One region of the Streptomyces sp. NPDC059373 genome, then DNA from elsewhere that is predicted to be linked to it. Evidence: riboswitches for the same ligand, from Rfam matches in the RefSeq annotation. Region 1 holds a riboswitch; each other region holds the start of a gene.
What was found. A riboswitch is a leader RNA that binds a small molecule or an ion and turns the genes downstream of it on or off. The one in region 1 is predicted to bind S-adenosylmethionine.
Positions count from the first base shown of each region.

Region 2: linked by a shared signal. The riboswitch ahead of ACFXJ5_RS17330 (aminotransferase class V-fold PLP-dependent enzyme) and the one ahead of ACFXJ5_RS13465 (glutathione S-transferase C-terminal domain-containing protein) in region 1 are both predicted to bind S-adenosylmethionine.
Region 3: linked by a shared signal. The riboswitch ahead of thrC (threonine synthase) and the one ahead of ACFXJ5_RS13465 (glutathione S-transferase C-terminal domain-containing protein) in region 1 are both predicted to bind S-adenosylmethionine.

Region 1 covers NZ_JBHYXC010000006.1:171,623-173,877, forward strand. The annotation lists gene ACFXJ5_RS13465 (glutathione S-transferase C-terminal domain-containing protein) at 1-917, opposite strand, end outside; SAM riboswitch class IV at 1,140-1,248, opposite strand; gene ACFXJ5_RS13470 (putative leader peptide) at 1,457-1,582, shown strand; gene ACFXJ5_RS13475 (LLM class flavin-dependent oxidoreductase) at 1,659-2,255, shown strand, end outside.
Region 2 covers NZ_JBHYXC010000010.1:177,653-179,907, reverse strand. The annotation lists gene ACFXJ5_RS17330 (aminotransferase class V-fold PLP-dependent enzyme) at 1-991, opposite strand, end outside; SAM riboswitch class IV at 1,124-1,240, opposite strand; gene trpD (anthranilate phosphoribosyltransferase) at 1,610-2,255, opposite strand, start outside.
Region 3 covers NZ_JBHYXC010000003.1:52,586-54,840, forward strand. The annotation lists gene thrC (threonine synthase) at 1-910, opposite strand, end outside; SAM riboswitch class I at 926-1,053, opposite strand; gene ACFXJ5_RS08065 (glucosyl-3-phosphoglycerate synthase) at 1,260-2,225, shown strand.

The DNA.
Region 1 (2,255 bases):
CAGCAGCCGGCCCGGAGGACTCCGGGGAGCGTGACCGCGGCACCGGAGGATTCCGGGCCACGGCAGGTGCGGCGGTGCAGCTGGGCCATCTGGTCCGCCCGGAAGGTGTCGCGGAAGGCGGGGTGGCGGTGGAGGCGTCGTACGTACTCCCAGAGCCGGTCGTGCCGGGAGACGGCGTGGACTGCGTCGGCGTCCAGGTGGACCCGGTGGACGACGTCGAGGTGGACATGGGTCACCCACAGATCCACGTCGGCGGCGGTGAGCTCCTCGCCCAGCAGGTACGGCCGGCAGGCCAGTTGGCGGTCGAGCAGGTCCAGCGCCGCGAGCAGGGTGTCCAGTGCTTCCCCGTGGCGCTGCGACGCCGGGGCCGCACCCGCTCGCTGCGCGGCCCGGGTGATGTCCTCGTCGAGGAGTTCGCGGAGGGCGTCGATGTCGGCGGCCCGGGCCGCGGGCCGCAGGCGGGGGCGGTCGGTCCTGCACTGGTCGCCGAAGTAGCCGGCGAGGTCACGCAGGATGTCGTGGGCGTGGTTGCTGACGACGCGTCCGCTCCAGCGGTCACACAGGGCGGGCACGGTCAGCGGACCGTTGTAGTGGTGCCGGGTGGCCTCGTAGGCCCCGCGCAGCGACGCGAGCGCATCGGGGCAGTCGGCCGGGTGGGCGAGGTGGGTGACGGTGACCCAGTCCCTGAGTCCCAGCAGGTCGAGGGTGATCGAGACGCGCAGCGAGTCCGGACAGCCCGGGGAGAGATACACCTGATAGCGGTGCGGTGCCGGGTAGAAGCCGCCCGCTGGGTCGACGCCGATGCGGCTGCGGAAGTGGTCGGCGCGGAGGGCCGGCGTGGCGGTGGGATGGGACAGGCCTGGCTGGAGATCGGGAAAAGTGGCCGAACCTGAACTGAGCGTGACTGTCTCGGTCATGGCTCTCCATGGCAGGGTGACGCCCCGGTGGCCTGTTGGGCGCCGGTGGCGGAAGGGAAGGTCGACTGCGCTTTCGGACCAGGCCCGATCAGATGGCAGGACCGGTGGCGCTGCAGACCCGAAGCAAGTCGATGTGCAGGCGCCTCGTCAGATGGGCGCCTTGCCTCTCACTGCCGTTACGGAGCATGTTCACCGGTCCGTCATCGGGGCTCGCGAGACACGAGACCGCTCTTGCCCCGCCGCGCCGGCGGGACCGGGTCGTCACCCGGGGCACCCCGTCGCGGTGGAAGGGTTGCCTGTCAGCGGGCCGGGGCCGATGACCCACGCGAGCAGGAAACCTGCGCGGTGGGCGCTGACTATCGTGACCGTCCACAACAGTGTGGTTGCGCTCCGCAATGCCGTCAAGAAGGCGTCGCGCCGGTCTCACAGGTCGGTCGTCGCTGCCCGCGGAGCTGCGGAGGGGCGGAATAAGCGGCGCGGCCGTGGTGTTCTTGGGGCGACGCGGCCGTGGGGCCGTCGAGGCCGGAAGGGTGGAGGTGATGGCGGTGCAGCCCGTGTCCTCCCGGCGCGTCGTCGTCGACCTCGTACCGCGCGGCTGTGTCCGTCTGTACTCCCGGCCTCACATCGACCTGCTGCGGGTGGCCGGCGCGCTCTGTTGTTCCTGACCTGTTTCCCACGCCGCTGAGCCCTCCGGCTGAGGCTCCGCGATCACGTACGGTCGATCAGGAAGGCACCCTTTCCGTGTCCGCATCCCCTTCCCCTTCCCCTTCATCCCCCTCGTCGCCCCTTCACCTCGCCGTCGCCCTTGACGGCGCCGGCTGGCACCCTGCCGCCTGGCGCGAGCCGCAGGCCCGGCCCCGGGATCTGCTCACCGCCGGTTACTGGGCCGACCTGGTCACCGAGGCCGAACGCGGCCTGCTCGACTTCGTGACCATCGAGGACGCGCTCGCGCTCCAGTCCTCGCAGGTCTCAGAGCCGGACGAGCGCACCGACCAGGTCCGCGGCCGGCTCGACGCGGTGCTCATCGCCGCCCGCGTGGCGCCGCTGACCCGGCACATCGGGCTGGTGCCGACCGTCGTCACCACCCACACCGAGCCGTTCCACATCTCCAAGGCCATCGCCACCCTGGACTACGTCAGCACCGGCCGCGCGGGTCTGCGGGTGCAGGTGTCCGGGCGGAATCACGAGGCCGCGCACTTCGGCCGCCGTACCTTCCCGGCGGTCAGCATCAAGGGCGTCGAGGGCCCGCTCGACCCGGTCGTACGGGAGCTGATCGCCGAGCTGTTCGGCGAGGCGGCCGACTACGTCGAGGTCGTGCGCCGCCTGTGGGACAGCTGG
Region 2 (2,255 bases), on a different contig from region 1:
GCGACAACACCCTCACCTGCGGCACCCTCGCCAGCCCCTCCCGCACCCGGGCCACCAGCCGCTGCTCCCGCTCGACGAGACCGTCGAACCCGGCCTCCGTCAGCGCGCGGCAGGCCGAGGCGATCGAGTAGACGCCGATCACATTGGGCGACCCGGCCTCGTGACGCGCAGCGGACTCGTGCCACTCCACATCCACCCCGCCGTCCGCCCGCCGCGCCACCCGCCGCGACGCCCCGCCCCCCGCGAGATACGGCTCGGCCTCCCGCAGCCAGTCGGCCCGCCCGGCCAGCACCCCGGAGCCGAAAGGTGCATAGAGCTTGTGCCCCGAGAAAGCGACCCAGTCCACATCCAGCTCCGCGACATCCACCGGGTGATGCGGCGCCAGCTGCGCAGCGTCCAGCACGATCCGCGCCCCATTCGCATGCGCCGCCGCAGCCAGCTCCCGCACCGGCCACAACTCCCCCGTGACGTTGGACGCGCCGGTCACACACACAAGCGCCGGCCCGTACGACTCCCGGCCGGCGAGCGCCGCCTGCAGCGTGCGTACCGCCTGCTCCGGGCTGCGCGGCGCGCTCAGATACGTCACCTCGGCGTCCCGCCAGGGCAGCAGCGAGGCGTGGTGCTCGGTCTCGAAGACGAACACCTCGCAGCCGACCGGGAGGGCGGCGGCCAGCAGGTTCAGCGAATCAGTGGTCGAACGCGTGAACACGACCTGGTCGTCGGGACGGCACCCGAGGAACTCGGCAACCGTGACGCGGCTCTGCTCGAACAGATCCGTCGACAACTGCGACAGATAACCCGCCCCCCGGTGAACGCTGCCGTAGTACGGCGCATACGCGGCGACGTCGTCCCACACCCGCTGCAGCGCCGGAGCACTCGCCGCGTAATCGAGGGCCGCGTAGGTCACCTCGCCACCGGTCACAAGCGGCACGAGCACGTCCCGGCCGAGAACGGGCAGCGGGGCAGCACAGACAGACTGGTCGACAGACATGGCAAAGCTCCTGTGGGCAAGCGGGAAGTCAGCGGAAGAAAACCCTCAACACAGCCATCACCGGCATACGGAGGGTGGCGAAACGGGGCCTTCGGGCCCTATCGCATTCGCTTGCTCATAGAAGAACTCCAGGATCCGCGCTTGCCGTGAGCCTTGCTGCTCACGGCCTGGTCATCACCCGGGGCACCCCGCCGCAGAAGGAGGGTTGCCGGACAGCGAGCCGGGGCCTTTGCGCTGTCACTCGTGACCTGCCAAGGAGTATGCCACGTGATCGTCACGCGACAAGTCGCCGTCCAAATCCCGGACACAACGTCCAGGCCCGCGCCCGGGGCACCGCCGGGTTGGGCCAGCCCTCCCCCAGCCTTCGGCCGGGGGGACCCCCACCTCGCTTCGCTCGCCTCAGGCGGACGGCCTACCCCCAACCCGGCCGGAGAGAAGGAGACGGCGGGGAGGGCCGGGGTCGGAGGGGTGGGGGTTCTGGACGCTCCGCATATTTGTGTGCGGCATGCCGGGCAAGGCAACGGACGGACCCGTCACGCACGTAAATATGTCGGTCCAGGACCCCCAGCCCCGGAGGCCCCGGACCGCACCGGCACCACGAGGGCGGCCCCGGCCCGGCTACGCGTTGGTGGCCGCCGCCCACCGCTCCAACGTCTTCGCGGCCGACCCGGAGTCGATCGACTCCGCCGCCCGCCGGACACCCGCCGCGATCTGCTCCGCCAGCGGGAGGCCCTCAACCGGCTCGAAGGCCACCAACGCGGCCGCCGTGTTGAGCAGCACCGCGTCCCGCACGGGCCCGGGCTCACCGGCGAGGACGCGCCGGGCGACCTCGGCGTTGTACTCCGCGTCCGCCCCGCGCAGGGCCTCCACCGGCACCAGCTCGATACCGACGTCACGCGGATCGAAGGGCACCTGCTCGACCGAGCCGTCCCGGACCACCCAGACCTGCGAAGTGGCCGTCGTCGTCAGCTCGTCGAGCCCGTCGTCGCCCCGGAAGACCAACGCCGAGGACCCCCGCCGAGCCAGTACGCCGGCGATGAGTCCCGCCATCCGGGTGTCGAAGCAGCCGACCGCCGATGCGGTGACCCGTGCGGGGTTGGTCAGCGGGCCGAGGATGTTGAACGAGGTCGGGATGCCCAGATCCCGTCGCGCCGGCGCGGCGAACCGCATCGCGGGATGGAACTTGGCCGCGAAGCAGAAGGTGATGCCGGTCTCCTCGACCACCTCGGCGACCCGCTGCGGCGGAATGTCGAGGTTGATACCG
Region 3 (2,255 bases), on a different contig from region 1:
CGTGGCCGGCCTTGAAGGCGGTGGAGACCGGGGAGCAGCCCTCGGCCTGGGCGCCGTAGATCTTGTAGGCCTTGTCGGGCACGAGGCCGAGCTTGATCAGCTCCTGCAGGCCCTTGTCGATCTTGGTGAGCTGCGAGCCGGAGGCGATCGGGATCACGATGTTGTCCGGGAGCCGCCAGCCGAGCTGCTCGGCGATCTCGTACGCGAGCGTCTTGGACCCTTCGCCGTAGTAGGGGCGCAGGTTGACGTTGACGAAGCCCCAGCCCTCGCCGATCGGGTCGCCGATCAGCTCGCTGCAGAAGCGGTTGACGTCGTCGTAGTTGCCCTCGATGCCGACCAGCTCGCCGCCGTAGACCGCGGCCATGACGACCTTGCCGGCCTCCAGGTCGTGCGGGATGAACACGCAGGAGCGGAAGCCGGCCCGGGCGGCGGCGGCGCCCACCGCACCGGCGAGGTTGCCGGTGGAGGAGCAGGACAGGGTGGTGAGGCCGAAGGTGCGGGCGGCCTCAAGGGCGATGGCGACGACCCGGTCCTTGAAGGAGTGGGTCGGGTTGCCGGAGTCGTCCTTGATGTGCAGGCCGCCGGTGATGCCCAGCTCGCGGGCGAGGTTGTCGGCCTTGACGAGCTTGGTGAAGCCGGGGTTCAGGTTCGGCTTCTGGGCCACGTCCGCCGGGACCGGCAGCAGCGGCGCGTACCGCCAGATGTTGTTCGGGCCGGCCTCGATCTGCTTGCGCAGTGCCTCGGGATCGCCGGTCGGGAGGTCGTACGCCACTTCGAGCGGCCCGAAACACTCCTGGCAGGCGAAGATCGGCGTCAGCGGGAAGCGCTCACCGCACTCGCGGCAGGACAGCGCGGCGGCGGGGCCGAAGGCGCTGTCGGTGGCGGCGGTGGCAATGGTCTGCAAAGACATGGAGGCGAGGCCCTTTCCTCATCTTCCCCGCGGCGCATTTCGCCGCGAGACGGAATTGGCACCTTCCCCACCTGGACCTCGCGGTCGGCGGGAGGGTTGCCGGGGCTTCAACGGGCCGTTCCCTCTGCCCCTCTGGATGAGCGGTATGGCGGTGGCATATCGTCACCGCATTTGTCGTTCGTCTTGTCACCGACAAACGTAACAAGGCGTGATCATCGTGGACATACGATGGTCATGTCTCGTGTTCAAGACTGTAACCGACGACCCCGAACCTGGTCATAGGTAGTCCGTCCATCGAGACAGACCGCCCTGCCGGAGGGGGGACACTTCCGACAGATCGGAGCCGCACGTGCTCGACGAGGTAGCCCGCTGGCTGCAGCGCCGGTCATGGTCAGCCGACCGCCGCCCGCTATCGACTCTGCTCACCGCCAAGCGTTCGGCGGGGCCGAACGGCACGGTGAGCGTGGTCCTGCCCGCGCTCAACGAGGAAGCCACGGTCGGAAGCATCGTGGAAACGATTCGCCGCGAGCTGATGAGCGATGCGGTGCCCCTGATCGACGAGCTGGTGGTCATGGACTCCGGCTCCACGGACCGCACCGCCGCCATCGCCGAGGCCGCCGGAGCGACCGTCGTCCACCGCGACGACGTCCTCCCCCGCCTGCCGGCCCTGCCCGGCAAGGGCGAGGTGCTCTGGCGTTCCCTGCTCGCGACCAGCGGTGAGATCGTCGCCTTCGTCGACGCCGACCTGCGCGATTTCGACTCCCGCTTCGTGTCCGGCATCATCGGCCCGCTCCTCACCGACCCCGGCGTCCAGCTGGTCAAGGCCATGTACGACCGCCCCCTGGAAACCGGCGGCACGGTCGTTCCCGCGGGCGGCGGTCGCGTCACGGAGCTCGTCGCCAGGCCCCTGCTCAACTTGCACTGGCCCCAGCTCGCCGGCTTCGTCCAGCCCCTCGGCGGCGAGTACGCCGCCCGGCGCTCCCTGCTCGAGCAGCTGCCCTTCCCCGTCGGCTACGGCGTCGAAATAGGCATGCTCATCGACTCCCTCAACACCGTCGGCCTCGACGCCCTGGCCCAGGTCGACGTCGGCGTCCGCCACCACCGCCACCAGGACAGCCAGGCCCTCGGCCGCATGGCCGCCACGATCTATCGCACCGCCCAGCTCCGTCTGTCCCGGGGCCACCTCGTCCGTCCCGTCCTCACCCAGTTCGACCGCACCGACGACGGCTTCACCCCCCGCATGCACGACGTCGCCACAGAAGAGCGCCCCCCCATGCTCACCGTCCCCGAATACGCCGCCCGCCGCGCCGCCTAAGGCTCCGCCCCTGCGCCGCCCCACCCGCCC